2 regions of the Pseudomonas sp. MDT1-85 genome follow, and region 2 is predicted to be linked to the other one. Evidence: riboswitches for the same ligand, from Rfam matches in the RefSeq annotation. Region 2 holds a riboswitch; the other holds the start of a gene.
What was found. A riboswitch is a leader RNA that binds a small molecule or an ion and turns the genes downstream of it on or off. The one in region 2 is predicted to bind cobalamin.
Positions count from the first base shown of each region.

Region 1 (15,092 bases), 1.4 Mb from region 2:
TGCCCCTAGGTGTGCGTCTGCGTGATGACGCTACCTTTATCAATTACTACCCAGGCGCCAATGCCGCTGCACTCGGCTATGTCGAGCGGCTCTGCGAAGCCGACGCCGGCTGGACGGAAAGCCTGATTTACCTCTGGGGCAAGGACGGGGTAGGGCGCACGCATTTGTTGCAGGCGGCGTGTCTGCGCTTCGAACAACTGGGGGAGCGTGCGGTGTACCTGCCGTTGGCCGAGTTGCTGGACCGCGGCATCGAAATCCTCGATAACCTCGAACAATACGAACTGGTCTGCCTGGACGATTTGCAGGCGGTCGCCGGCAAGGCGGATTGGGAAGAGGCGTTGTTCCATCTGTTCAATCGTCTGCGTGACAGCGGCCGGCGTCTGCTGATCGCCGCGTCGACATCCCCGCGTGAACTGCCGGTGAAGCTGGCGGATCTCAAGTCGCGGCTGACGCTGGCACTCATTTTCCAGATGCGCCCACTCTCTGACGAAGACAAATTGCGTGCCTTGCAGTTGCGCGCATCCCGTCGTGGCCTGCACCTGACCGACGAGGTCGGGCATTTTATTCTGACCCGTGGCACCCGCAGCATGAGCGCGCTTTTCGAGCTGCTTGAACGCCTCGATCAGGCCTCCCTTCAAGCTCAGCGCAAGCTGACAATCCCGTTCCTGAAAGAAACCCTTGGTTGGTAAAAAAAACCTGGATCAGACTCAGGTTTTACAAGGGTTTCGGCATATTTAAGGCGTCAAAAAATCCGCTTTCCTGCAAGAGGGCAGGCTGCGCAAAGGTTCAAAATGGGCTTAAGCGCTTAGATGTAAACGAGAAACCGATAAGTCACATAAAGATCGATTGAATTTGCAAATGAGGTTGATAGCGGGCATAGTCGCGGCTTCTTCAAAACTATCAGCCACGGTCGTGCCCATGCTAAATCGCTTCGCACCCCTCGTGCCTCTCGCACTCGTCACCCTGTTGTTTGGTTGCGCTGCTCACTCTCCAGTGTCCCAGCAAGAGCCTAAACAGCAGGTTTCAAATTCAGTTACCGCGCAGTCTTCCGTTCTTTTCCAGGAAACTCTTTACCAGGACGGCATGGCTACCGATAAAGAACTGGCGGACTTCGCCGGCGGCAAGTCGTACCAGCTTCCGGTTCTCGCCGACAGCATCCTCGAACGTGGCATGTCCCTGATCGGTACCCGTTACCGTTTCGGCGGCACCTCCGAGGCAGGTTTTGACTGCAGTGGCTTCATCGGTTATCTGTTCCGTGAAGAAGCCGGCATGAACCTGCCGCGCTCCACCCGCGAAATGATCAACGTTGACGCTCCTCTGGTTGCTCGCAGCGCCCTCAAGCCGGGTGACCTGCTGTTCTTCGCCACCAATGGTCGTCGCGGTCGAGTCAGTCACGCCGGGATCTACCTGGGTGACAACCAGTTCATCCACTCCAGCAGCCGCAAAAGCGGTGGTGTCCGGATCGATAGCCTGGGCGACAGCTACTGGAGCAAGACCTTCATCGAAGCCAAGCGCGCACTCGCGATGGCGCCCGCTGCGGCCCCGGCTATCATCACGGCACGCAAGTAAGCGGACAGTTTGTAAGGCGAACTTAAAGTCTTACTTGAAGTTTGCCGCGTAGCCGCTAGAATCCTGATCTATTATTGATGGCAAACCGCCTGCGTTCTGCGCAGGCGGTTTTCTTTTCTGCCTTCTCGGTGGAAAAAGCCGCAGCCAGATCAGGATGTTCTGTTTATGACGATGTCGGCCCGCCTCGCATTCATGTTCTTCGCAGCGCTGCTCAGCGCCTGCGCCAGTCGCACACCGCCACCTGCGCCGGTGGTTCGCGCTCCCATTGTTTTTGGTCCTTCCCAAGCGTTTTCCCCTGCGGCAGAAGACGTGCTGTTTCGCGCGCTGGGTCTGGTGGGAACGCCTTATCGCTGGGGCGGCAACACACCGGATTCCGGGTTCGATTGCAGCGGTCTGATCGGTTATGTGTATCGCGATGTCGCAGGCATTTCCTTGCCGCGCTCCACCCGCGAGATGATCGGCATGCAGGCCCCCAATATCGGCAAGGAAGGCCTGCAAACCGGTGACCTGATTTTCTTCGCCACCAATGGCGGCTCCCAGGTCAGCCACGCCGGGATCTATGTCGGCGAAGGCCGCTTCGTCCACGCGCCAGCCACGGGCGGCACGGTCAAGCTGGACAGCCTGTCCAAAGCTTACTGGCAGAAAGCCTATCTGAGCGCCAAGCGCATCTTGCAACCTGAGCACTTGGCACATAATCCATAGCGGATGTTGTCATGACCGCTCGATTGAAGGATGACGCTGCGCAGAAAACTGTAGGAGCGAGGCTTGCCCGCGAAGACGGCAGCACAGTCAACATTGATATCGACTGACACACCGCTTTCGCGGGCAAGCCTCGCTCCTACAGTCGAACTAATTACTTGGCCGCGGTCACGCGCCACACCTTGTTCCCCACATCATCCGCCACCAGCAGGCTGCCCTGCTGATCGATCACCACGCCCACCGGCCGGCCCATGGCTTTTTCCTCGTCATTGAGGAAACCGGTGAGCACATCCACCGGCTGCCCAGTCGGTTTGCCGGCGCTGAACGGTACGAAAATCACTTTATAGCCACTGTGCGGCTTGCGGTTCCACGAGCCATGCTGGCCGATGAATGCGCCTTGAGTGAACGGAGCGGGCAACTTGCTGCCTTCGGCGAAGGTCAGTCCGAGTGACGCGGTATGTGGCCCCACGGCGTAGTCTGGCGCAATGGCCTTGGCCACCAGATCAGGGTGTTGCGGCTCGACGCGAACATCGACGTGCTGGCCGTAATAGCTGTAAGGCCAGCCGTAGAACCCGCCGTCCTTCACTGACGTGATGTAGTCCGGCACCAGGTCGCTGCCTATTTCGTCGCGCTCGTTGACGGCGGTCCACAGTGCGCCGCTCTGAGGTTCCCAGGCCAGACCGTTTGGATTGCGAATCCCCGAGGCGAAAATCCGATGGTTGCCGGTGGCCCGGTCCACTTCCCAGATTGCCGCGCGTCCTTCCTCCTGATCCATGCCGTTTTCACCGACGTTGCTGTTCGAGCCCACAGTGACGTACAGCTTGCTGCCATCCTTGCTGGCGATGACGTTTTTGGTCCAGTGATGATTCAGCGTGCCACCCGGCAGATCGACCACCTTGATCGGCTGCGACTTGATTGCCGTCTCGCCGTTTTCGTAGTGAAAACGCAGCAGGCGATCAGTGTCGGCGACGTACAGGTCATTGCCAACCAGGGTCATGCCGAAGGGCGAGTTGAGGTTTTCCAGGAATACCGTGCGGGTTTCGGCGACGCCGTCGTGGTCCTTGTCCCGCAGGAGAGTGATGCGGTTCGGGCTAGGGACGCCAGCACCGGCACGGCCCATGACTTTGCCCATCACCCAGCCGCGAATGCCTGTGCCGTCATCGGGTTTGGGCGGCGCGTTGGTTTCGGCTACCAGCACATCGCCGTTGGGCAGCACGTAAAGCCAGCGCGGGTGCTCGAGGCCTTCGGCAAACGCCGCCACTTGAGTCCCTGCCGCGGCGACAGGTTTCTTGCCTTCAGGCCAGCCGATCGCCGGGGCGATGTTCACCGTCGGAATCAGGGTTTTATTGGGTTCTGGCAGTTTGGGCGAGGGGCCTGTGCCATCCGAGACTTGCAGGCTGGAGGTTTCACCACAGGCGGCGAGCCCTCCGGCGAGCGCGATGATGAAAACGAGCTGGGGTTTGCGCATTACTGATCTTCCCTATGAATGCATTGACGTAATCATAGAGAAGCGTAGATGCTCGATGGTTCAACCTGTCAGCCGCGGGCTTCCTTGAGCAGAATAGCGATGCCCGGATGGTAGTTGCCGGCTTCGTTACGCAACTTGCGGTAGGCGTAAGGGAAATACCAGGCCACGGCGCAGGTGTGTTCCTTTTGCAGGTCGTCGACCATGTCCTGGAGTTCTTCCGGGGTGGCGCTGTGCTGGGCTTTTTGCGGCGCAACAAACAGGCAGCCGAGTTTCAGATCGCTGGCGTAGCTGATTCGCTTCGCGTCACTGGTGATGTCCGCCAGTGCCGGAGTCAGGTTCAGGCTGTTGACCCGCGGCCAGCGCTGGGTGGCCTGGAGATACGCGCGTTCTTCGCTGCTGGCGATAAACAGATCGGCGCGGGCGTTGCGTTCACCTTCTTCGATCTGTTTGCGCGTCGACGTTTGTGGCAGCGTGACCATTTCTGCCATCCAGGCCGCGGCGGAGAGCAGGCCGAGGTTGGCTTTTTCGTCGTACCAATAAGGTGTGTCGTTATCGCCGCGCACAGCGTTGTAGCGGTCGATACAGTCAAACCAGCGTTCCAGCACCGGTCGCAGGAATTCCAGCTTCGGATTGCTGATGATCATGCCTTGCATGTGGCTCACCCTTGTTATTGTGTTGTCAGGTTGTGGCTCTTTGATATCACTGCTGGACAGTGTGGCACAAGATTGGCGTCAGTTAATTGATCGGCGGCAGATATTCGCTCAGCGGCGCCCAGGCTTTAATTGACGCTCCACCCCCAACCCTCTAACCTTCGCGGCTTGTTTCAGGTGCTCTGTGACCTTGGTCGACAGAGTGAAACAGGGAAGCCGGTGAGTGAATTTCTTCCAGCGAAGAAGAATCACGATCCCGGCGCTGCCCCCGCAACGGTAAATGAGTGAAGACTGCGCCTTGAGCCACTGTGTCGATTGTCGACATGGGAAGGCGCGCAGTTGGCCTTGGCGCCGCTCATGAGCCCGGAGACCGGCCTGATTCATCCAACGGCATCACGGTGGGCGATGCCAGGCTTTTTGCCGTCTATTCTTGTGCCTGCCCGCCGTTATCCAGCCTCAACGGAGAGCTCCCCCATGACTGATACCCCCGATCGTGACGAACGCCATCTGGCGCGCATGCTGCGCAAAAAAGCCGTGATCGACGAACGCATCGCCAACTCGCCGAATGAATGCGGTTTGCTGCTGGTGCTCTCCGGCAACGGCAAAGGCAAGAGCAGCTCGGCGTTCGGCATGCTCGCGCGGTCCATGGGCCACGGCATGCAGTGCGGCGTGGTGCAGTTCATCAAGGGTCGCACCAGCACCGGCGAGGAGCTGTTCTTCCGGCGCTTCCCGGAGCAGGTGCGTTTTCATGTGATGGGCGAGGGCTTCACCTGGGAAACCCAGGACCGCCAGCGCGATATCGCCGCCGCCGAAGCCGCCTGGGCGGTGTCCCGCGAATTGTTGCGTGATCCGGCCATTGGCCTCGTGGTGCTCGATGAATTGAACATCGCCCTCAAGCACGGCTACCTCGATCTCGATCAGGTGCTCAGCGACTTGCAGGCCCGTCCGCCGATGCAGCACGTGGTGGTCACCGGTCGTGGCGCCAAACCAGAGATGATCGAGCTGGCCGACACCGTCACTGAAATGGGCATGATCAAGCACGCCTTCCAGGCAGGAATCAAAGCGCAGAAAGGCGTCGAGTTGTGAACTGCATTTTATGAATAGCCATCGTCAATGCCCGGCGGTACTGATCGCCGCGCCGGCCTCCGGTCAGGGCAAGACCACCGTCACCGCCGCGCTCGCCCGTTTGCATCGCAATCAGGGGCGCAAGGTTCGCGTGTTCAAATGCGGCCCGGACTTTCTCGACCCGATGATTCTCGAGCGCGCCAGCGGCGCACCGGTCTATCAACTCGACATGTGGATGGTCGGTGAGCAGGAAAGTCGGCGTCTATTGTGGGAGGCCGCAGGCGAAGCCGATCTGATCCTCATCGAAGGCGTCATGGGGCTGTTCGACGGTACGCCGTCCAGCGCCGATCTGGCGCGGCACTTTGGTGTGCCGGTGCTCGGCGTGATCGACGGCACCGCCATGGCGCAGACGTTTGGCGCGCTGGCCCTGGGCCTTGCACGTTATCAGACGGACTTGCCGTTTGCCGGTGTGCTGGCCAACCGGGTCGGCACCGTGCGGCATGCGCAGTTGCTCGAAGGCAGCCTGACTGAAGGCTTGCGCTGGTACGGTGCGTTGTCCCGGGAGACCGGGATCGAATTGCCAAGTCGACATCTCGGCCTGGTTCAGGCCAGCGAGCTGAATGACCTCGACCTGCGTCTCGATGCGGCGGCCGATTCACTGGCCAGCAGTTGCGACGTGGCTCTACCGCCGGCCGTGGAATTCGCCGCGCCTGAAATGATCGCAGCCGAACCGTTGCTGGCCGGTGTGCGGATTGCCGTGGCCCGGGACGAAGCTTTCGCGTTTACCTACGGCGCGAGTCTGGATCTGTTGCGGGCCATGGGCGCCGAATTGTCTTTCTTCTCGCCGATCCGCGACACCGAATTGCCGGAGGCAGACAGCCTCTATCTGCCGGGCGGTTACCCCGAATTGCACCATGTGGCGTTGTCACAAAACACGCCGATGCTGACCGCGATCCGTGCTCACCACGCAGCGGGCAAACCGTTGCTGGCCGAGTGTGGCGGCATGCTGTATCTGCTGGATTCGTTGACCGATGTCGAAGGCACTCGCGCTGAACTGGTCGGCTTGCTGGCCGGGGATGCGGTGATGCAGAAGCGTCTTGCCGCGTTGGCCTTGCAGGCGGTCGAACTGCCGGAAGGTTTGCTGCGTGGGCATACGTATCACCACTCGTTGACCAGCACTGAACTTGAGCCAATTGCTCGAGGTTTGAGTCCCAATGGCGGGCGAGGGGCGGAGGCGGTTTATCGCGAGGGGCGGATGACGGCCTCTTATGTGCATTTTTATTTTCCGTCCAATCCATCGGCGATTGCAGCGCTGTTTGTGCCTGATCGTGAGACCGCCATCGCGAGCAGGCTCGCTCCCACAGTTGACCGCGTTTTGTCAGGCAGCACTCCATCTAATGTGGGAGCGGGCTTGCTCGCGAAGAGGCCATGACGGACAACGCATTTTCCGAAGCCGAACGCGCAGCCGTTTACCGAGCCATCGCCGAACGTCGCGACATGCGGCATTTCAGCGGCGGCACGGTCGAACCCGAGTTACTTCGTCGTCTGCTTGAAGCCGCGCACCAAGCGCCGAGTGTCGGCCTGATGCAGCCCTGGCGTTTCATCCGCATCAGCGATCGGGCACTGCGCGGCAAGATCCAGCACCTGGTGGAAGAAGAACGCATCCGCACCGCCGAAGCCCTCGGCGAGCGCTCCGACGAATTCATGAAGCTCAAGGTCGAGGGCATCAACGACTGCGCCGAGGTGCTGGTCGCCGCGCTGATGGACGATCGCGAGCGGCATATTTTCGGCCGTCGTACGCTGCCGGAAATGGACATGGCCTCGCTGTCCTGCGCCATCCAGAACCTTTGGCTGGCATCCCGCGCCGAAGGCCTGGGCATGGGCTGGGTGTCGCTGTTCGAGCCGCAAGCGCTGGCGGATTTGCTGGGTTTGCCGGCCGGGGCCAAGCCTTTGGCCATTCTTTGTCTGGGGCCGGTCAAGGAATTCTATCCGGCGCCGATGCTGGTACTCGAAGGCTGGGCGCAGGCGCGTCCACTCAGCGAGTTGCTGTATGAAAATTATTGGGGAGTGAGTCAATGAGTGTGGCGTTGTTGAGTGTCGCCGCGGTCGCGCTGGATGCGCTGCTGGGTGAACCCAAACGCTGGCATCCGCTGGTGGCGTTCGGCCGTTTTGCCGAGCGCATCGAGCAACGTTTCAATGGTGAAGGTCGTGGCTGGCGCAGCCATGGCGTGACTGCCTGGGTGATCGCGGTGTTGCCGTTGACCCTGTTGGCCACGGCGTTTTCCTGGGCCCCCTACGTCGGCTGGATCGTCGAGATTCTTGTGCTCTATTGCGCCCTCGGCATGCGCAGCCTCGGTGAACACGTCGAGCCGGTGGCCAAGGCGCTGCGCAGCGATGATCTGGACGAGGCGCGCAAACGCGTCGGCTATCTGGTCAGCCGTCAGACCAGCGAACTGGATGAAACCGAAGTCGCCCGCGCCGCCACCGAATCGGTGCTGGAGAACGGCAGCGACGCGGTGTTCGCCGCACTGTTCTGGTTTGCCGTGGCGGGTGCGCCCGGCGTGGTGCTCTATCGCCTGAGCAACACCCTCGATGCGATGTGGGGTTACCGCAACGAACGCTTCGAACGTTTCGGTTGGGCCGCGGCAAAGATCGACGACGTCCTCAACTATATTCCTGCACGCCTGGTGGCGCTGACCTACGCGCTGCTGGGCAAAACCCGACTGGCATTTAAGTGCTGGCGTACCCAAGGCCCGACCTGGGACAGCCCGAATGCCGGGCCAGTGATGGCGGCCGGTGCCGGTGCGCTGGGTGTCGAGTTGGGCGGGGCGGCGATTTATCACGGTGAACTGCATCAGCGTCCGCCATTGGGCGAAGGCGTGCCGGCGGATGCCGATTCCATCGACCGTGGCTGGCAATTGGTCCAGCGCGGGGTATGGTTATGGCTGCTGATTCTCTGCGTGGGGGCTGAATTCTATGCTTGAGCACGGTGGCCGCTTGCGCAAGGCGGCGCTTGAATATGGCATTGCCGAAGCCGATTGGCTCGACCTGTCCAGTGGCCTGGCGCCTTGGCCATTCCCGGTCCCGGACATCCCGCTGCGGGCTTGGGCGCGGTTACCGGAAACCGATGACGGTCTGGAGCAGGCTGCCTGCGACTATTACGGTGCGGCCCAAGTGTTGCCGGTGGCCGGGTCGCAAATGGCGATCCAGTTGCTGCCGCGTTTGCGTCGGGCCGGCAAGGTCGGCGTGTTGTCGCCGTGTTACGCCGAACACGCCGAAGCCTGGCGTCGCAACGGTTACATCGTGCGAGAAGTGCTGGAGTCGGAAGTCGATTTCTTTCTCGACAGCCTCGACGTGCTGGTGGTGGTCAACCCGAACAATCCCACGGGGTTGAGTCTGACTCCGGCTCGTCTGCTGGACTGGCATTCTCGGCTTGCTCAGCGCGGTGGCTGGCTGGTGGTGGACGAGGCGTTCATGGATAACACCCCGCATTTGAGTCTGGCGCCGTTTGCCAATCAGATCGGTTTGATCGTGCTGCGCTCCTTCGGCAAATTCTTCGGCCTGGCCGGTGTGCGACTGGGGTTTGTGCTGGCCGAGCGCAAGTTACTCAAGCTGCTGGCCGAACAGGTCGGGCCTTGGGCGGTCAGCGGTCCGACCCGAGTGCTGGGCCAGGCGTGCCTGACGGATACAGACGGGCACACTCGACAGCGCATTCGTACTGACGAGGCCGGCGAGCGGCTGGCGTTTCTGCTTGAGCAGTACGGTTTCAAACCTCAGGGCGGCTGCGCGTTGTTCCAATGGCTGATCACCGAGCACGCCGAAGCGCTACATGAATTCATGGCCCGACGCGGCATTCTGCTGCGATTGTTCACCCACACCAGCAGCCTGCGGTTTGGCTTGCCCGCCGATGAAGCGGATTGGCTGCGTCTCGAGCAAGCGCTTGAAGCCTACGTTAAGGAAGCGCAATGACTACGGTGATGGTGCAAGGCGCGACTTTGATGGTGCAAGGCACTACGTCCGACGCCGGTAAAAGCACGCTGGTGACGGCGCTATGTCGCTGGGTCACGCGCCAGGGCGTGAGCGTCGTGCCATTCAAACCGCAGAACATGGCCCTCAATAGCGCGGTAACCGCCGACGGTGGCGAGATTGGTCGCGCTCAAGCGGTGCAGGCCCAAGCTGCCAACCTCGAACCGCATACCGACATGAACCCGGTGCTGCTCAAACCCAATAGCGATACCGGCGCCCAAGTGATCATTCATGGTCGAGCGGTCACCACCATGAATGCGGTCGCCTATCACGACTACAAAGCCATCGCCATGCAAGCGGTGCTGGCCTCTCATGAACGCTTGAGCGCGGCGTATCCGGTGGTGATGGTCGAAGGGGCGGGCTCGCCGGCAGAGATCAACCTGCGCGCCGGTGACATCGCCAACATGGGGTTTGCCGAGGCGGTGGACTGCCCGGTGGTGTTGATCGCCGACATCAATCGCGGCGGAGTTTTCGCGCATTTGGTCGGCACGCTGGAGCTGCTGTCGCCCAGCGAACAGGCCCGGGTCAAAGGCTTCATCATCAACCGTTTTCGTGGCGACATCGCCTTGCTGCAACCGGGGCTGGATTGGCTGGAGGCGCGCACCGGCAAACCGGTGATCGGCGTTTTGCCGTATGTGATGGACCTGCATCTTGAGGCCGAGGACGGTATCGATCAGCGTCAGACCGACAAGGCCGATCAAGTGCTCAACGTGGTGGTGCCGGTACTGCCGCGCATCAGCAACCACACCGATTTCGACCCACTGCGCCTGCATCCGCAAGTCGACTTGCAATTCATCGGCCCCGGTCAGGCGATTCCACCGGCCGACCTGATCATTCTTCCCGGCTCGAAAAGTGTGCGCAGCGACCTTGCGTATCTGCGGGCCAACGGTTGGGACACGGCCATCTCGCGGCACTTGCGCTACGGCGGAAAAGTGCTGGGGATCTGCGGCGGTCTGCAAATGCTCGGCGAGCACGTGCACGACCCGCTGGGCCTCGAAGGCGCGCCGGGTTCCAGTGCCGGTTTGGGCTTGCTGGCGTTCGAAACGCAGCTCGAAGAAGAGAAGCAGTTGCGCAATGTGCGTGGGCGTCTGACGTTGGAGGACGCAAAGGTCAGCGGCTATGAAATTCATGCCGGCGTGACCACCGGGCCGGCGCTGGAAAACCCCGCCGTGCAGCTGGACGATGGTCGCTACGATGGCGCGCAAAGTGTCGATGGGCAGATTTTCGGCACGTACCTGCATGGCCTGTTCGAGTCGCCGGCGGCGTGCAGTGCGCTGTTGCGCTGGGCCGGGTTGCAGGATGTGCAGGAAGTCGATTACCACGGGTTGCGCGAACGCGATATCGAACGGCTGGCGGATCTGGTGGAGAAGCATTTGGATACCGGGTTGTTGCGTGAGCTCTGTGGGATTTGAGGTGATTTTGAGGGCGCCTTCGCGGGCAAGTCTCGCTCCTACGTTGAAGAGTTCGCGAACGCGCCAAACCCTGTAGGAGCGAGGCTTGCCCGCGAAGAGGCCCGCCCCGACACCGCACATCTAAGGAATAAACCATGCTGCAACTGATCCTCGGCGGCGCCCGCTCCGGCAAAAGTCGCCTGGCTGAAAAACTGGCGACAGACAGTCAGCTCCCAGTCATTTACATCGCCACCTACATCGCCACCAGCCAACCCCTGGACGGTGAAATGAACGAACGGGTGGCCCATCATCGCGCCCGCCGTCCGGCCGAATGGGCATTGATCGAAGAACCGCTGGAACTCGCCCGCGTGCTACGCGAAAACGCCAGTGCCGATCGTTGCTTGCTGGTGGATTGCCTGACGCTGTGGCTGACCAATCTACTGATGCTCGATAACGCCGAGCGTCTCTCGACCGAACGCGAAGCCCTATTGGACTGCCTGGCATCATTGCCGGGTGAAATCATTTTTGTCAGCAATGAGACCGGCATGGGTGTCGTGCCGTTGGGCGAATTGACTCGCCGCTATGTCGATGAAGCCGGTTGGCTGCATCAAGCTTTGGCCGAGCGCTGTCAGCGAGTCGTCCTGACCGTCGCCGGCCTGCCCCTGACTTTGAAAGGAACTGCGTTATGACTCACTCCTGGTGGCTGAACCCGTGCAAGCCAATCGACGCGCAAGCGGTCGAACAGGCGCAGGCGCGTCAACAGCAACTGACCAAGCCCGCCGGCTCTCTCGGCCAGCTCGAATCGGTGGCGGTGCAATTGGCCGGGTTGCAGGGGCAGGTCAAACCGACGCTCGATCAGCTGTGGATCGCGATTTTTGCCGGTGACCATGGTGTGGTCGCCGAAGGCGTGTCGGCGTTTCCGCAGGAAGTCACCGGGCAGATGCTGCACAACTTTGTCAGCGGCGGCGCGGCGATCAGCGTGTTGGCGCGGCAGTTGGGCGCTTCCCTGGAAGTGGTCGACCTCGGCACCGTCACGCCGTCGTTGAATCTGCCGGGTGTGCGTCACCTGAATATCGGCCCGGGCACGGCGAATTTCGTCCAGGGGCCGGCGATGACTCAGGCCCAAGGTGAACTCGCCTTGCAGGCCGGCCGCGACAGTGTGCAACGCGCCATCGCAAGCGGCGCGCAGTTGTTCATCGGTGGCGAAATGGGCATCGGCAACACCACCGCGGCCAGCGCGTTGGCCTGTGCATTACTCGATTGCCCGGTGGTACATTTGGCCGGGCCGGGCACCGGTTTGAACGCGGCGGGTGTCAGCCATAAAGCCCAAGTTATTGAACGCGCCTTGGCGTTGCATGGCGCTCAGCGGGGCGATGCACTGCAGCCCTTGTTCAACCTCGGCGGTTTCGAAATTGCTGCGCTGGTCGGCGCGTACCTGGCCTGTGCTCAGGAAGGTGTCGCGGTGTTGGTTGACGGGTTTATTTGCAGTGTCGCTGCGTTGGTGGCGGTACGTTTGAATCCGGCCTGCCGTGAGTGGTTGCTGTTCGGTCATCGTGGCGCCGAGCCGGGTCATCGCCATGTGCTCGAAACCCTGAACGCCGAACCGTTGCTGGACCTCGGCCTGCGACTGGGCGAGGGCAGCGGTGCGGCATTGGCCGTGCCATTGCTGCGTCTGGCCTGCGACCTGCACGGGCAGATGGCGACGTTCGCCGAAGCGGCAGTGGCGGATCGCCCGGCATGACCTTGCGCCTGGACCTGTTGCGCCATGGCGAAACCGAACTGGGCGGCGGTTTGCGCGGCAGCCTCGACGATGCGCTGACCGGCAAGGGCTGGGAGCAGATGCGCGCCGCGGTGATCGAGCAGGGGCCCTGGGATCGACTGGTCAGTTCGCCGTTGCAGCGTTGCGCACGCTTTGCGCAAGAGCTTGGGGCTCAACTGGGTTTGCCGGTGCAGCTGGAAAAGGATCTGCAAGAACTGCACTTCGGCGCCTGGGAAGGGCAGAGCGCGGCGGCGCTGATGGAAACCAGCGCCGAGGCGTTGGGCTTGTTCTGGGCCGATCCCTATTCATTCACGCCGCCAGACGGTGAGCCGGTGGCGGACTTTGCTGCGCGAGTGTTGGCGGCCATTGAACGGCTGCACGCAGCCTATGCGGGTGAGCGAATCTTGCTGATCAGCCATGGTGGCGTCATGCGTTTGTTGCTGGCTCAAGCGCGCGGACTGCCGCGTGAGCAGTTGCTCAACATTGAAGTCGGCCATGGCGCGTTGTTCTCGTTGTCGGTGGAGTCCGGCATCTTGTTAAGGGAAGCGATCTGACCATGTTGCCGTTCTGGATCGCCCTGCAATTTTTGAGCAGCCTGCCAATTCGCCTGCCGGGCATGCCGACGCCCGAGGAGCTGGGTCGGTCGCTGTTGTTTTATCCGCTGATCGGTTTGCTGTTCGGCGTGATTCTGTGGGGGCTGAACTGGCTGTTGCTGGGCACGCCATTATTGCTTCACGCCGCACTGCTGCTGAGTGTTTGGGTCGTGCTCAGCGGCGCGCTGCATCTGGATGGCCTGGCCGATAGCGCCGATGCATGGCTCGGGGGGTACGGCGACCGTGAGCGCACCCTGACCATTATGAAAGACCCGCGCAGCGGGCCGATCGCCGTGGTGACGCTGGTGCTGGTATTGCTGCTCAAGTTCGCCGCATTGCTGGCGTTGATCGAGCAGCAGTACAGCGTGGTTCTGATCATCGTTCCACTGATTAGCCGCAGCGCGTTACTGGGGTTATTCCTCACCACGTCTTACGTGCGTCCCGGTGGATTGGGGCAGGCGCTGGCCGATCATCTGCCGCGTTTGGCCGGTCAGCAGGTGTTGGCGGTCAGTGCGGTTGTTTGCATGCTGATAACTGGCCTCAGCGGCGTATGGGCGCTTGTGTTGGCGACGGTGCTGTTTGTCTGGTTGCGGCACGTGATGGTGCGGCGATTGGGCGGGACGACGGGTGATACGGCGGGGGCGTTGCTGGAATTGCTGGAAGTGTCAGTGCTGGTGGGGCTCGCATTGATCCTGTAGGGGCGAGGCTTGCCCGCGAAGGGGGCACCGCGATTCATCAGGCAGACCGCGTTATCGTTCTTCGCGGGCAAGCCGCGCTCCTACGGTAATATGTATCAAAAAATTTGCTTTCATTTAACCGCGGGTATATACACGCACTATGCTTCCTTCCCAATGTTTGTGTACCAATCTGCGTCGCGCCGCTCGTGGCGTCAGCAGGCATTACGACGGCGCCCTCGACGGCTTCGGGATCAACGTTGCCCAGTATTCTCTGCTGTGCAATCTGCAGCGTCTGGATCAGCCGAGCATCTCGTCTCTGGCCGAAGCCATGGGCCTGGATCGCAGCACTCTGGGGCGCAATCTGCGGGTGCTGGAGGGCGAAGGCCTGGTGACGCTGGTCGAGGGCGAGGACATGCGCAATCGCATCGTCCTGCTCACCGAGTCAGGTCGCGAGCGTCTGGCAGCGGCCTTGCCGGCATGGGAAGCGGCACAGCAGCGGTTGATCGACCGTCTGGGTGCCGAGAAGCGTGAAATCTTGCTGAAACTGCTGGACGAACTGGCTTGAGGCCAGTTTGTTCGATCTTAAGCGGGTATATACCCGCTACCGGAGAACAAGAATGACATCGATGTGGCGTACATGCGGTTGGGTTCTGTTGGGAAGTGCGCTGATTCTGGCGTTGTCCCTGGGTGTGCGCCACGGCTTCGGGCTGTTTCTGGCGCCCATGAGTGCCGAGTTCGGCTGGGGCCGAGAAGTGTTTGCCTTCGCCATTGCCTTGCAGAACCTGATCTGGGGCCTGGCGCAGCCGTTCACCGGCGCACTGGCCGACCGCTTTGGCGCTGCGAAGGTGGTGCTGATCGGGGGTGTTCTGTACGCCCTGGGTCTGGTGTTCATGGGACTGTCCGATTCGGCTGTAACCTTGTCTTTGAGCGCCGGGCTGTTGATCGGCATCGGCCTGTCCGGCACCTCGTTCTCGGTGATCCTCGGCGTGGTCGGCCGTGCCGTGCCACCAGAAAAACGCAGCATGGGCATGGGTATAGCCAGTGCCGCCGGTTCTTTCGGTCAATTCGCCATGTTGCCCGGCACGCTGGGGCTGATCGGCTGGCTTGGCTGGTCCGCGGCATTGCTGGTGTTGGGCCTGGTGGTTGCGTTGATCGTGCCGCTGGTGAGCATGCTCAAGGACAAACCGCTGCCGGT
Region 1 is NZ_CM142715.1:2,194,434-2,209,525, forward strand. It holds gene hda (DnaA regulatory inactivator Hda) at 1-689, shown strand, start outside; gene ACYZT2_RS09950 (C40 family peptidase) at 919-1,569, shown strand; gene ACYZT2_RS09955 (C40 family peptidase) at 1,735-2,271, shown strand; gene ACYZT2_RS09960 (PQQ-dependent sugar dehydrogenase) at 2,423-3,736, opposite strand; gene ACYZT2_RS09965 (hypothetical protein) at 3,805-4,389, opposite strand; cobalamin riboswitch at 4,545-4,779, shown strand; gene cobO (cob(I)yrinic acid a,c-diamide adenosyltransferase) at 4,861-5,472, shown strand; gene ACYZT2_RS09975 (cobyrinate a,c-diamide synthase) at 5,483-6,883, shown strand; gene bluB (5,6-dimethylbenzimidazole synthase) at 6,880-7,530, shown strand; gene cbiB (adenosylcobinamide-phosphate synthase CbiB) at 7,527-8,435, shown strand; gene cobD (threonine-phosphate decarboxylase CobD) at 8,428-9,420, shown strand; gene ACYZT2_RS09995 (cobyric acid synthase) at 9,429-10,889, shown strand; gene cobU (bifunctional adenosylcobinamide kinase/adenosylcobinamide-phosphate guanylyltransferase) at 11,024-11,557, shown strand; gene cobT (nicotinate-nucleotide--dimethylbenzimidazole phosphoribosyltransferase) at 11,554-12,609, shown strand; gene cobC (alpha-ribazole phosphatase family protein) at 12,606-13,181, shown strand; gene ACYZT2_RS10015 (adenosylcobinamide-GDP ribazoletransferase) at 13,184-13,918, shown strand; gene ACYZT2_RS10020 (MarR family winged helix-turn-helix transcriptional regulator) at 14,058-14,462, shown strand; gene ACYZT2_RS10025 (MFS transporter) at 14,515-15,092, shown strand, end outside.
Region 1: another riboswitch for cobalamin. It lies ahead of cobO (cob(I)yrinic acid a,c-diamide adenosyltransferase); the one in region 2 lies ahead of ACYZT2_RS16280 (CbtB domain-containing protein).

Region 2 (15,092 bases):
TGCCGTGCTGGACCACCAATTGAGTCAGCGCGTCCATCAGCAGGCTTTCGTCGGCTTGCGGCAGTTCGATAGAGATGGAGTCGAATGCGTCGTGGTCGTGCTCATCGTGATGACCGTCTTCACCTTCGTGGTGATGATCGTGATGGCTGTGGCGGCTGTCGATGTGTTCTTCGGAACCGGCGCCGAGGCCGATCAGCACGTCCAGTGGCAGACGACCGCTGCTGGCTTCGATGACTTTCACCGCTGGCGGCAGCTCTTCGGCGACTTCCAGGCGCACGCGGGCCAGGTCTTCAGCGCTGATCAGGTCGGCCTTGTTGAGGATCACCAGGTCGGCGCTGGCCAGTTGGTCGGCGAACAGCTCGTGCAGCGGCGATTCGTGGTCCAGGTTCGGGTCAAGTTTGCGCATGGCATCGACCTGATCCGGGAACGCAGCGAAGGTGCCCGCAGCGACGGCCGGGCTGTCGACCACGGTGATCACCGCGTCAACCGTGCAGGCGCTGCGGATTTCTGGCCACTGGAAGGCTTGAACCAAAGGTTTTGGCAGGGCCAGGCCCGAAGTTTCGATCAGGATGTGGTCGAGGTCGCCGCGACGAGCGACCAGTTCGCGCATCACCGGGAAGAATTCTTCCTGAACCGTGCAGCACAGGCAGCCGTTGGCCAGTTCATAGACACGACCGTTGGCTTCTTCTTCGGTGCAACCGATCGAGCACTGCTTGAGGATTTCGCCGTCGATGCCCAACTCGCCGAACTCGTTGACGATCACCGCGATGCGGCGGCCCTGGGCGTTGTCGAGCATGTGGCGCAGCAAGGTGGTTTTGCCCGAGCCGAGGAAGCCGGTAACGATGGTGACGGGGAGTTTGGCCAGTGTTTTCATCGGATGCCCTTTGGCAAGGTGGCGGGCATACGGGACGACGACCGCTGCTGCAAATGCGCGCGGAAGATTTCGCCACCGGATCACCCCGCCCGGTTGTAGTGAGAATTCGTTTCGAGGCAGGTCTCCTGGCTGACGGTGTGCCGACCTTGTTGGCCTGGCATTCGCTGCGCCTTCCCGCGAACCTGATGGATCAGGGCTTGCAGTGGCGTGGCAGCGAACATCACCGTTCACAGTTGCGGGGGCAGCCGCGGCATCGACCGCGTTCCCTTCTTAGCTTCGGCAGACGCCGAAGAACCTCGAAAGCGCAAGGCTACGCATCGTGTGGGGGCGGGTCAATGTCTTGTAGCGCCGCCACCGGCCCCATCGCGAGCAGGCTCGCTCCCACATTGAAATGCGGTCACCTGTGGGAGCGAGCCTGCTCGCGATGGAAACGCCTCGGTATCGAGTTGAGACCCCCTGCCAATTGACGCCCAACCCCCGCACATGCTCTCCTACACGCCTTGTTACGGGTGCCCTTCACAGGGTGAAACGGGAAACCGGTGAATCATGTGCTTTACTCTAAAGCCATGTCAGTCCGGTGCTGCCCCCGCAACGGTAAGCGAGTGAAGCGTCAGATCCACTGTGCCTGTCATATGGCATGGGAAGGTGATGCTTGCAGGTTTCGGCGTTAGCCCTGCCCCTCGCGAGCCCGGAGACCGGCCCGCAACACAAAGTGACTTTTACGTTCACTGAATAACAAACCCGCGGTGGGCGGGCGCTGTTCGAAATCTCTGCGTGCCCCGGCGTGCGGAGGTTTTCATGCGCTCTATTCACCCGCTGACAGACCAGAGGGAAGCGCCATGTCGATCATCAGCAGTACCGCCAGCAGCACCGCCAGCACTACTTCAACCCTGAGCCAACGCCTGACCGCCGCTTTTTGTGCGTCGATCCTTGGCGCGTGCCTTGTGTATTTCGCCGGTTTCTCGCACATCGAAGCGGTACACAACGCCGCGCACGATACCCGTCACAGCTCCGCCTTTCCGTGCCATTGAGACCTGCTGACATGATCAAGCGTATTGCGCAAACCGCAGGTTTCAGCGGGCTGCTGGCCGCCCTGCTGCTGACCCTGCTGCAAAGCTTCTGGGTGGCTCCGCTGATTCTGCAGGCCGAGACCTACGAAAAATCCGAGCCGGCCGCTGTCGAAATCCACGAGCATGCCGCGGGTGCTGTCACCGCTCACACCCACGACGCCGAAGCCTGGGAACCTGAAGACGGCTGGCAGCGCGTGCTGTCGACCACCGGTGGCAATCTGGTGGTCGCGGTCGGTTTCGCCCTGATGCTCGCGGGCCTCTACACCTTGCGCGCTCCACGCCGTACCTCTCAGGGCCTGCTCTGGGGTCTGGCCGGTTACGCGACGTTCGTGCTGGCGCCCACCCTCGGCCTGCCACCTGAGCTGCCGGGCACTGCCGCGGCGGATCTGGCGCAACGGCAGATCTGGTGGATTGGCACTGCCGCGTCTACCGCTGTCGGCATCGCGCTGATCGTGTTCAGCCGCCACTGGCTGATGAAGATCCTCGGCGTGGCGATTCTGGCCGTGCCTCATGTGATCGGTGCGCCGCAACCGGAAGTCCATTCGATGCTGGCGCCGCAAGCCCTGGAAGCGCAGTTCAAAATCGCTTCGCAGCTGACCAACATGGCGTTCTGGCTGGCCCTGGGCCTGATCAGCGCCTGGTTGTTCCGCCGTAAAAGCGATGGGCAATACCGCGCATGACTGACGTCAGCACAGCGCCGACCCTGGTGGTCGGCCTGGGCTGCCAGCGCGGCTGCCCCGTCGGCACGCTGCGGGCGCTGCTTGATCAGGCGTTACAGGCTCATCAAATCGAGCTTCGTGAGATCAAGGCCCTGGCCAGTATCGACCTCAAGCGCGAAGAACCCGCCCTGATCGAACTGGCCGAACAGCTGGCATTGCCGCTGATGTACTTCAGCAGCGAACAATTGGCCGGTTATGAACCGCAACTCAGCCACCACTCGGACATCGCGTTCGAACGCACCGGCTGTTACGGCGTAGCGGAAAGTGCGGCGCTGGCATTGGCCGAACAATTGGCTCAGGCACCGGCAAAGTTACTGATTCCACGACAAAAATACGCCCAGGCCACCCTTGCATTGGCCAGCGCCGCGTAAAATCCCCGATAATCCCCACCTTCGATCATGAGCAATCTTCATCTGAAGCCTGCCCATACCCTTTTTCTGACAGGAAACGACGATGACCGTCTACTTCATTGGCGCAGGCCCCGGCGACCCGGAACTGATTACCGTCAAAGGCCAGCGGCTGATTCGTAGCTGCCCGGTCATCATCTATGCAGGCTCCCTGGTGCCCGCCGCCGTACTGGAGGGTCACCGGGCCGAACAAGTGGTCAACAGCGCCGAATTGCACTTGGAACAGATCATCGAGCTGATCAAATCCGCCCATGCCAACGGCCAGGACGTGGCCCGGGTGCATTCCGGCGATCCGAGTCTGTACGGCGCGATTGGCGAGCAGATTCGCTACCTGCGTGAACTCGACATTCCTTTCGAAATCATTCCCGGCGTCACCGCCACCGCCGCCTGCGCGGCCCTTTTGGGCGCTGAACTGACCTTGCCGGACGTATCACAGAGCGTGATTCTGACCCGCTACGCCGACAAAACCGCGATGCCGGCCGGTGAAGAACTGGGCAGTCTGGCGCAGCATGGGGCGACCATGGCGATCCATTTGGGAGTCAATCATCTGGAGAAAATCCTCGCCGAACTGCTGCCGCACTACGGCGCCGATTGCCCGATCGCAGTGATCCATCGGGCGACCTGGCCGGATCAGGATTGGGTGGTGGGGACGCTGGCGGATATTGCCGAGAAGGTTGAAGCCAAGGGATTTCGCCGGACGGCGCTGATTCTGGTGGGCCGGGTGTTGGGCAGCGAACACTTCAGTGAATCGTCATTGTATCGCGCGGGGCGTGCGCATTTGTACAGGCCATAGGGCCCCATCGCGAGCAGGCTCGCTCCCACAGTTGACCGCATTCCAATGTGGGAGCGAGCCTGCTCGCGATGGGGCCAGTGAATTTCACCCATAAAAAAACGGTGCTCACGGGCACCGTTTTTTATGTTTGCAGCGAACACCTTAGTAGTAGGCGTTTTCTTTCTGCGTGTGGTCGGTCACGTCACGAACGCCCTTGAGCTCAGGAATACGCTCGAGCAAGGTGCGCTCGATGCCTTCGCGCAGGGTGACGTCTGCCTGGCCGCAGCCCTGGCAACCGCCGCCGAATTTCAGCACGGCGATGCCGTCTTCGACCACATCGATCAGGCTGACCTGACCGCCGTGGCTGGCCAGCCCCGGGTTGATCTCGGTTTGCAGGTAGTAGTTGATGCGCTCGTTGACCGGGCTGTCGGCGTTGACCATCGGTACTTTGGCGTTTGGCGCCTTGATGGTCAGTTGGCCGCCCATGCGGTCGGTGGCGTAGTCGACTACCGCATCGTCCAGAAATGCTTCGCTGAACGAGTCGATGTAAGCGGTGAAGCTTTTGAGCCCCAGCGCCGTGTCTTCAGGTTTTTCTTCGCCCGGCTTGCAGTAGGCAATGCAGGTTTCGGCGTACTGGGTGCCAGGCTGGGTGATAAAGACGCGGATGCCGATACCCGGGGTGTTCTGCTTGGAGAGCAGATCAGCCAGGTAATCGTGGGCGGCGTCGGTAATGGTAATAGCGGTCATGGAAACTCCTCGCAGGCTTGGACGCAGTTTACGCCAATCATCGCGCCGCACAAAGTCCCAGTGTTTTTGTCGGGAAAGATGCACCTGTCTAAACACCTGATCACCGCCGAATCCCTGTAGGAGATCAAGCTTGCTCGCGAAAGCGGTCTGACAGTCGACATCTACGCTGAATGTCAGACCGCTTTCGCGAGCAAGCTTCGCTCCTACAGGGGGTCAACGGTGTTTCAGAGGTTTTCGTAGCGATTCATGTCCAGCACGCCCTCTTCCACCGGGTCGGTGTCGTGGATGTAGCGGCTCAGATCGTGGAAATACTGCCAGAACTGCGGATGGCTGCGGCGAATGCCCCAGCGCTCGACGATTTTCTCGAAACTGGCAGCGTCCTTCGCGTTTTCCATCGCATCGACGAACGCGGGCAGTTGCCCGGCCGGGATGTTGAACATGAAGTTCGGGTAGCTGCTGAGCACACCCGGATAAATCGTCAACGTATCGAGCCCCGGCTGATAGCGCATCGACTCACCGAGCAGGAACGCCACGTTGCTGTGGGCGCGATTACGCAGCAGGCTGTAGACCTCGCGCTTGCCGCTTTGGGTCTCGATACGCAACATCGTGGCTTCCGGCAACTGATCGATGACCTTCAACCCCGCAGCCGGACGTGAAGTCAGGCGGCTCAAGGCCTGTTCGGCGTTCTGCAAAGCCAGATCGATGTTCGGCCGCGAGCAGTAAGCGCCATCGCAGCGGTTGATCGGGTCGGGCCTGGCATTGAGGTCGCCGTACCGGGCCAGCAATTGCAGGGCGAAATCGCGTTTTGGATCTTTTTCGTCCAGCGTCAGTGCCGTCGGTTTGTCGTTATCGATGTACTCATAATCCAGCCACATCTTGAACTTGCCGCCGTTCTGATACCAATCGTCGAGGTAGCCGTCCCGTGAGTCGGCCGGCATCAGACGCAAGAAGTTCTGCTCGGCACCGTTGCGAATCAGGTCGAAGTACAGCCGGGTCTGGGCCTGATGGGACACGTTGCCGAACACATCGAAGTTGACCGCCAACTGGTAATACGTACGTTCCAGCAATGGGTAATCGAACAGCCACATCGTCTGCGGCACGTCACCGATCAGACCCTTGTTCACCGAGGCGCTGTCGAAATGCCGGAAGATGCTCAGCAGCGCGTTGTCATTGCCGGCCCACAGGGTCGACCAGCTCGGCGCCGACAGATCGGCGTAGCTGTCCCGGCGCAGGGCTTCATATTCGTTGCGTTTGTCGCGGTAGGCGTGCCACAGGCTCAGAACACTGCCGACGTCATCGTTCTGCCCCGGCATCGCCAGCAACGGCGTGGCCTGGCCTCGATAGTTCGGGTCGGTGATGTAAAGGTCATGCTCCGGCGCCTGGAACAGCGCCCAGAAGTTGTCGCGAATCACGTCGGTGGCGATCTGGCCACGGCAGACCGGGCCACGAATAAAGGTGCGCACGAAGTATTCGGCGTTATCGAGCATGAACTGGTAACGCGCCTGAGCCGGGATCGCCTCAAAGGTCGTGAACGGATTGGCCCGTCGCTCCGGCCCGTAACCCGGCAGCGCGTTGACCTGCCAGTTACCGCTGTAAAACAGGCTTTTGATCCGCGCCATCTTCGCCGCGCTCAGCGGATAGATGATGTGGGTCTTGTGCACGATCACGCCTTGCACCGGCCATAAACGGTAGTAAACCTGAGTGCCCGGATCGTCATTCGGACGGCGGGTGTTAATCAGATCGATCGGCTGCCCCGTCGGCGTGCGCGAACGTACCCACTGAAAGAAATGCCCCGGCTCGCCGTCCTTGAAATAGATGTGCGCCAGGAACCAGTGCTCGAACAACCAGCGCCCGACCAGGCTCTCCCGGGCACCCGGCGCGTTGAGGAGGTTTTCCCACTGCACCACCTGCAAGGCTTCCTTGGCGCTGGGTACCAGACCCTGTTCATCAATTGGCGCGCCAGAAGCCAGCCAGCGGTGCAACGTCTGGTATTGCTGATCGGTCAGGCCGGTGACCGCCAACGGCATGCCTTCTTTCGGGTGGGAGCTGGCGTAGCCGTCGAACTCCGCCGGCATGGCGCACATGTTTTCCCGGTTCAGGCCCAGGACGATGTCTTCCGGCAACTTGGCGTTGGGTTGCAACGGGGTTTTGTGGCCCAGTTCAAGCATCCGCGCCATCAGCGCCGCCTGGCTGCCTTGGGCGTCGAGCACCGAATAAAAGCCCTTTTGCTGCCAGGCACGCTTGTCGAAGGCGTCATAAAACAGCCGGGTCGGCGCTGCGGCCTGACTGCGCTCACCATCATAGACAGGCGCCTTCGTCGCGCCCCGGGCCGCCCCTTCGCCACTGCCCAGATTGAGCTGACAGGCGGAGTCGTAGCAGGCATGGCAGGCCACGCACTTTTCAGTGAAGATCGGTTGAATGTCGCGGACGTAGGAAATATCCGGACCTTGTGCAGCGGCGCCCCCGCTTAAAAACAGCATCAATAGGCTGGTGACGACGCGATACGACATATCCCTGGTCCTGATCATGAGAAAACGCCGCGATTCTACCGGTGTGGCCTGCGCACCAACATGAACGATATTCATGCAAAACCCGCACATGCTCCAAAAGCGCACAGGTTTGTTATTATCCCGCCCCTTCGTCATGGCCTTACCGAGTAGTCCAAATGTCCGATCGCAGCGTTCGCCTTCAAGCTCTCAAGCACGCCCTCAAAGAGCGCATCCTGATTCTCGATGGCGGCATGGGTACGATGATCCAGAGCTACAAGCTCGAGGAGCAGGATTACCGTGGCAAACGCTTCGCCGACTGGCCGAGCGATGTAAAAGGCAACAACGACCTGTTGGTGCTGACGCGCCCGGACGTGATTGGCGCTATTGAAAAAGCCTACCTGGATGCCGGCGCCGACATTCTGGAAACCAACACCTTCAACGCCACCCAAGTGTCCCAGGCTGACTACGGCATGCAGGGCCTGGCGTACGAACTCAACGTAGAAGGCGCACGCCTGGCGCGCAAGGTGGCGGACGCCAAGACTCTGGAAACCCCGGACCGACCACGCTTCGTCGCCGGCGTGCTCGGTCCTACCAGTCGCACCTGCTCGTTGTCGCCTGACGTGAACAACCCCGGCTACCGCAACGTGACCTTCGATGAACTGGTGGAAAACTACACCGAGGCCACCAAAGGCCTGATCGAAGGCGGCGCCGACCTGATCCTGATCGAAACCATCTTCGACACCCTCAACGCCAAAGCCGCGATCTTCGCTGTGCAAGGGGTTTACGAAGAGCTGGGCGTCGAGTTGCCGATCATGATTTCCGGCACCATCACCGACGCCTCTGGCCGCACCCTCTCCGGCCAGACCACCGAAGCGTTCTGGAACTCCGTGGCCCACGCCAAGCCGATTTCCGTCGGCCTGAACTGCGCCCTTGGCGCCAGTGAACTGCGCCCGTACCTGGAAGAACTGTCGAACAAGGCCAGCACCTACGTGTCGGCCCACCCGAACGCCGGCCTGCCGAACGAATTCGGTGAGTACGACGAACTGCCATCGGAAACCGCCAAGGTCATCGAAGAATTCGCCCAAAGCGGCTTCCTGAACATCGTCGGCGGCTGCTGCGGCACCACGCCGGGCCACATCGAAGCCATCGCCAAAGCGGTGGCCGGTTATGCGCCGCGTGAAATCCCGGACATTCCGAAGGCCTGCCGCCTGTCGGGCCTGGAACCGTTCACCATCGATCGTAGCTCCTTGTTCGTCAACGTCGGCGAGCGGACCAACATCACCGGTTCCGCCAAGTTCGCCCGGCTGATCCGTGATGACAACTACACCGAAGCCCTGGAAGTCGCCCTGCAGCAGGTCGAAGCCGGCGCCCAGGTGATCGACATCAACATGGACGAAGGGATGCTCGATTCGAAGAAGGCCATGGTGACCTTCCTCAATCTGATTGCCGGTGAACCGGACATCTCCCGCGTGCCGATCATGATCGACTCCTCCAAGTGGGAAGTGATCGAAGCCGGCCTCAAGTGCATCCAGGGCAAGGGCATCGTCAACTCGATCAGCATGAAAGAAGGCGTCGAGCAGTTCATTCATCACGCCAAACTGTGCAAGCGCTACGGCGCCGCCGTGGTGGTGATGGCCTTCGACGAAGCCGGCCAGGCCGACACCGAAGCGCGCAAGAAAGAAATCTGCAAACGCTCCTACGACATTCTGGTCAACGACGTCGGCTTCCCGCCTGAAGACATCATCTTCGACCCGAACATCTTCGCCGTGGCCACCGGCATCGAAGAACACAACAACTACGCTGTGGACTTCATCAACGCCTGCGCCTACATCCGCGATGAACTGCCGTACGCCCTGACTTCCGGTGGCGTGTCGAACGTGTCGTTCTCGTTCCGTGGCAACAACCCGGTGCGCGAGGCGATTCACTCGGTGTTCTTGCTGTATGCGATCCGTAATGGCCTCACCATGGGCATTGTCAACGCCGGTCAGCTGGAGATCTACGACCAGATCCCGGCCGAGCTGCGCGACGCCGTCGAAGACGTGATCCTCAACCGTACCCCGGAAGGCACCGACGCCCTCCTCGCCATCGCCGACAAGTACAAGGGCGACGGCAGCGTCAAGGAAGCCGAGACCGAAGAGTGGCGCAACTGGGACGTCAACAAGCGTCTGGAACACGCGCTGGTCAAGGGCATCACCACCCACATCGTCGAAGACACCGAAGAGTCGCGCCTGTCCTTTGCTCGCCCGATCGAAGTGATCGAAGGCCCGCTGATGTCCGGCATGAACATCGTCGGCGACCTGTTTGGCGCCGGCAAAATGTTCCTGCCGCAGGTGGTGAAATCCGCCCGCGTGATGAAGCAGGCCGTGGCGCACTTGATCCCGTTCATCGAGCTGGAAAAAGGCGACAAGCCGCAAGCCAAGGGCAAGATCCTCATGGCCACGGTCAAGGGCGACGTGCATGACATCGGCAAGAACATCGTCGGCGTGGTGTTGGGCTGCAACGGCTACGACATCGTCGACCTCGGCGTGATGGTGCCGGCGGAAAAGATCCTGCAAGTCGCCAAAGAACAGAAATGCGACATCATCGGCCTGTCCGGTTTGATCACGCCTTCGCTGGACGAAATGGTTCACGTGGCCCGCGAGATGCAGCGTCAGGACTTCCATCTGCCGTTGATGATCGGTGGCGCAACCACGTCCAAGGCGCACACGGCGGTGAAGATCGAGCCCAAGTACAGCAACGACGCGGTGATCTACGTCACCGACGCCTCCCGCGCCGTGGGCGTGGCAACGCAGTTACTGTCGAAGGAACTGAAGGCCGGTTTCGTCGAGAAGACTCGCCTGGAATACATCGAGGTTCGCGAGCGCACCGCCAACCGCAGCGCCCGTACCGAACGCTTGAGCTACCCGGTGGCCATCGCCAAGAAACCGCAGTTCGACTGGAGCACCTATACGCCGGTCAAGCCGACGTTCACGGGTGCCAAGGTGCTGGACAATATTGATTTGAAAGTCCTCGCCGAATACATCGACTGGACACCGTTCTTCATTTCCTGGGACCTGGCCGGAAAATTCCCGCGCATCCTCCAGGACGAAGTGGTCGGTGAAGCCGCCACCGCGCTCTATGCCGACGCCCAGGAAATGCTCGCCAAGCTCATCGACGAGAAGCTGATCAGTGCCCGTGCGGTGTTTGGTTTCTGGCCCGCCAACCAGGTCCGCGACGACGACATCGAACTGTATGGCGATGACGGCAAGCCGTTGGCCAAGTTGCATCACTTGCGCCAGCAGATCATCAAGACCGACGGCAAGCCGAACTTCTCGCTGGCCGACTTCGTTGCCCCAAAGGACAGCGAAATCATCGATTACGTCGGCGGGTTCATTACCACTGCCGGTATCGGCGCTGAGGAAGTGGCCAAGGCCTATCAGGACGCTGGCGACGATTACAACTCGATCATGGTCAAGGCGCTGGCCGACCGCTTGGCCGAGGCCTGCGCCGAATGGCTGCACCAGCAAGTGCGGAAGGATTACTGGGGTTATGCCCAGGATGAAACGCTCGATAACGAGGCGCTGATCAAAGAGCAATACACCGGCATCCGCCCTGCTCCGGGCTACCCGGCCTGCCCGGATCACACCGAGAAAGCCACGCTGTTCAAACTGCTGGACCCGGAAGCGGAAGAACTCAAGGCTGGCCGCAGCGGTGTGTTCCTCACCGAGCACTACGCCATGTTCCCGGCGGCAGCGGTCAGTGGCTGGTACTTCGCGCACCCGCAGGCGCAGTACTTCGCCGTGGGCAAGATCGACAAGGACCAGGTGCAGAGTTACACCTCGCGTAAAGGCCAGGAGTTGAGCGTGACCGAGCGTTGGCTGGCGCCGAATCTGGGTTATGACAACTGAGAGCTCTTGATAACGGGAGCGTGCGTACTCGCTCCCGTTATCGGTCAATCAGATGCCACTTTGACTCAGTTAGACCGTGACGGCCCCGGTTGCGGCGAAAGCGTTCCCGGCTGTTCATTTGGCCCAGCGAGCGTCTGAAGATCCAGCATTTCTCTTCGGGTCAGGTTGATCAGTTTTTGTTTACGGAGTTTTTCAGCCTGTTTGCCCAGCTCTATGACTTCCTGGTCATACTCCTGCTCACTGACTTCACCGCGCTCTCGACGATCTTCCAGGTCGGACAGTCGCCCTACACGCTCATCGGCGACAGCGTCATTGATGACGCGCATGTCGTCTGGATATCGCTCTCGCAGATACGTCGTCCAGTAATCGCGAGACACCATGCTGTTCAACAGCGCATCGGAGCGCTCCGCTTCGAGGATGGAAGCGCGCGTGTCAGCCAACAATCGTCCTCTTATCGGGTTGTCGAACGCCATGTTCAGGGGTTGCCCCGGCAAATCCAGCCCGTCGGGCCAACCGCTGGTCAAACCTATGCGATAGCGCAGACGCACTTCCGCCCTGTCGCGATTGAGCGCCGCGGCTTCTGCCAAGACGTCGACCCTGTCCAATCGAAACAACTGCCGAGACAGACTGACCAACGCCTGACCGCGCAGCATTGGACGTCCGGGGGAAATGTTGCGCAAAGCGTGATACACGAACACTCGAACTTCAAGTTCGCTGAATGTCAGGGTTCGACCGTCGATGCAGGTGCCGTGAGTTTCGGCGTTATGGAACAGCAACTCCCGCAGTTCGCTGTTTTCGGTGGCAGCATCCATGACACTCCAGAGCCTGCGTGTCAGGTCTGCGCGAGCATATCTGAACTCATCGGTATCACGCAGCAGCCTGATCAGTTGGAAAAAGCGCTCATGATTGTCTTCTTCAGCCAGTTGTTCCCAGGTTGTTCGTCTGCCCGTTGCCAGCTCGGCGGAGGTGTCGGCGAGCCAAGGTTCCAGCGCTTCTTGCGCAATGTCGAGCGCCGGGTTGAGCAGCGGTTCAGCAGGCTGAACAGCGGCTTGGGCGTCCGAACCGTCAGAGTCGTCGTCTTCATCTTCATCATCGTCCGCCGAATCACCTGAATCATCCGAGCCCTCGGAGGCCGTGTCGTTTTCGGTCAGGCGGCGTTCTATCTGATGGTCCAGCTCCGTTCGTGAAATTCCCGTCACATTGCCCTGCCCGTTCGCATCACTGTAATCCCTGAGTTGTTCGAGGGATGTAAGCGACAGCTCCAGGTTGTCGGACAGATCTGTGCCGGCGAGCAAGCCGTTGTGGCTGCCATCAAGCAGCGCCGCTGGAAATTCCGTGAGGTCGTTGCCGCTCAGGTCCAGCACTCGCAGACGCTGAGCAGCCAACGCACCGTCCGGCCAATGCGTAATCGCGTTGTGGCTCAGATTCAGCGTTTCGATACGGTTGAACGCGGTCGTGCTGAAGCGTTCCAGGTTGTTGTGGCTCAGATCAAGCCAGCGCAGGCGCTCGCCGCCTAATTGTTGGTACAAGGGAGTCGGGTCGGAAAAATGGTTGGCGGCAAGCTCCAATCGCTCGAGTCGGCTCATGTATTGCACCGCCGCAGGCAGTGCCGTCAGCTCATTGGAGCTCAAGATCAACCTGTTGACCTGAGGAAAAGCATTCAAAAACCCATTGGAGCCATTTGCGGTCAACCTGACACCCGACAGATCCAGCGAGGTCACAGACGGAAGCTGCACCACCAGTTCCGGCAAATCACCCAATTGCAGGCCGTTCAGGTTCAGCGTCTGGTCAGCGGTACCCAAGGGATCTATCAGGCCATTTTGCCAGAGTTCGCGAATTCGCAATGCTGCCATCGAGCGCGTTTCAGAAGACACGATGCTGCGCGGCGTCCGCATTTGCCGGATATAAAGCCAACCATTCAATTGGCGCGTCAGCGACTCATACGTTTGATACCAGGTATTAATCTGCGCTTCTATCTGGACATCGCTCATTGCGTCGCGACGTAACTGCAAGACGCGGTTCACCGCTTGTTCCTGCGTCATGGCCGGATTCAAGCCCTGAAGGCGTCGTACAAATCCCTCGGGGCCCTGGATATCGGCCAGTTGTTCGGGCAAAGGCAGCAAATGACGGGCGATTGACCGGCCGTTTTCGGTGGGTGGGAAGTCAATGGGCACCAGCCCCTGATCAAAGCGTTGCAAAGCCCCCTCTGGCAAGCCTTTGGCAATTTCGATCCGCTGGCGTGCCGCCCTCAGCGAGGCCTCGCCTTGTACGCTGAATTCGTTCCCGCTCAACAGAGTGTTCATCAGGACATCGTCATGAGACAGCGCTGCGGGTGGCAGTGACGACAATTCGTTGTAGCGTACATCCAGCAAGGACAACGTTGGCAGATTTTCGGCACCTTCGGGCCAGGACTGCAACTTCGTCAAGCGCACATTCAAGGCTTTCAGACGAGTCATCGCGCTGACGTCCAGCTGTGTGAGCGGGTTACTGCCCAGGTCCAGGTATTCGAGATTGGTCAAGCCGTCAAATTGAGCCTGAACGGTCGGCGTCATGGCGATATTGTTGTTGTGCAGATCCAGCCGTGTTAACTCAGGATGAGCACTCGGGAAGATCGGAACTTCGGTCAGGCCCGTTCCACTGATGTCGAGCGTTTGCACGCCACCAAACGCCTGGGTAAACCCACGTACTTGCTCGATGGGTGCATCCAGCCATCCGAGACGAAGCGTTTTGACATGGGGAAACATGCCCATGGGCAAATGTGGCAAATGTGTGATCTTTTGAGCGGCCATCCGCAAGGCCGGGTCCGGCAACTCAAACACCGACACGTCTGCCGATAATCCGTAACGTTGGCGAATCGCACCACGCCAGCTTTTGACGAGGGCGTTGAACACATCGGCGCCAAACCCTGATACCGAGTCAGTTCTAAGTTGTGCTTGCCTCAATCCTGACCGTGGTGTGGGACTTACATAGAAGGGCCCGAAGATTTCCGCATGCTCTGCACTCAGCGCTTCAACGGCCGCTAACCGTGTCCTGGGCGTGTCCCAGACAGTCATGATTTCTGACTGAAACCCGCGCTCCATGAAACCGGGTGCTCCCATCAGGAAGGACAGTTCCCCACGTGCGTACTCGTTGACCATTTGGTGAATGTTACCGATGTGCCCCAGCGGGCCCTTGTAACGCTGCACATATTCAAACGCAGGCTTGAAGGCGTCATGGCTGAACGCAGACCAATCCAGCGAAAGCCCCGCCCACTGCTTTTCATGTCCTTTATAGAACGAATCGGGAATCCGGCTGATAGCCGTGTTTGACAAATCCAGCCGTTCGAGGTGCTCGAGCTTCTCAACGTAGGCAGGCCATTCCATCCGGGTGTGGGGAGCGTCAATTCTCAGTGATTTCAGTTGGGTCATTGAGGACAGATCGACCCGGCTGAGCGCGTCCGAGTTGAATCCGGTGTAGTTGATATGCAAGGTTTCCAGCCCCGAAAGCGCGCTCAGTCGCTCGGGAAAATCGGGCGCGAAAGCGTATATGTCGGATACAAACGTCAAACTTGTCAGTTGCCGCATCTCAGCCACCGCACTCGGCAACGACGAGAGCGACTGACGTCTGCCTGCCAGCCCGGTGAAGTAGCTTCCATCACCGCCTATCCAGAGTTTTTGAACATTGGGAAAACGTTCCAGAAATCCATCGGCGTTGAAGTCAGTCAGACCGCGCCCTGCCACTGTCAAGTCATGAACATGTGAAAAATCGGCGTCGATGCCGGGTAATGGCACATCACACATAAGGTTCAAACGACCCGCCTCCACCATTTCGGCGGCCAACGGTGCGTTGCGCCAACTGGTTTTGAGCGCCTGCGCGACTTGTGTATTCGGGTAAAAGCTTGCACTGCCGGGCGCGCCAACCCATTGATCAAGCGACCCGTTCAGCGCCTGCCATTCACGCGTTCGTGTCTGTAACACGTTGTAGATTTGCGCCTCGGTCAAACCCTGGTGCTGTCGGATAAAAGCGTCCGCCTGCTGTTCGCCTGGATAGAGCGTCTCCACTCGCGATGCCAAAGAAGGCGTCAAACCCCGACCCCGCCCACTGGCGTAATAGCCCAGCAGTTTTTCATTCACCCGCACCGGCGGTTT
Region 2 is NZ_CM142715.1:3,620,886-3,635,977, forward strand. It holds gene cobW (cobalamin biosynthesis protein CobW) at 1-874, opposite strand, end outside; cobalamin riboswitch at 973-1,188, opposite strand; cobalamin riboswitch at 1,365-1,592, shown strand; gene ACYZT2_RS16280 (CbtB domain-containing protein) at 1,714-1,905, shown strand; gene ACYZT2_RS16285 (CbtA family protein) at 1,917-2,624, shown strand; gene ACYZT2_RS16290 (cobalamin biosynthesis protein) at 2,621-3,034, shown strand; gene cobM (precorrin-4 C(11)-methyltransferase) at 3,117-3,863, shown strand; gene nfuA (Fe-S biogenesis protein NfuA) at 4,005-4,589, opposite strand; gene ACYZT2_RS16305 (fatty acid cis/trans isomerase) at 4,814-7,099, opposite strand; gene metH (methionine synthase) at 7,255-10,965, shown strand; gene ACYZT2_RS16315 (NEL-type E3 ubiquitin ligase domain-containing protein) at 11,031-15,092, opposite strand, start outside.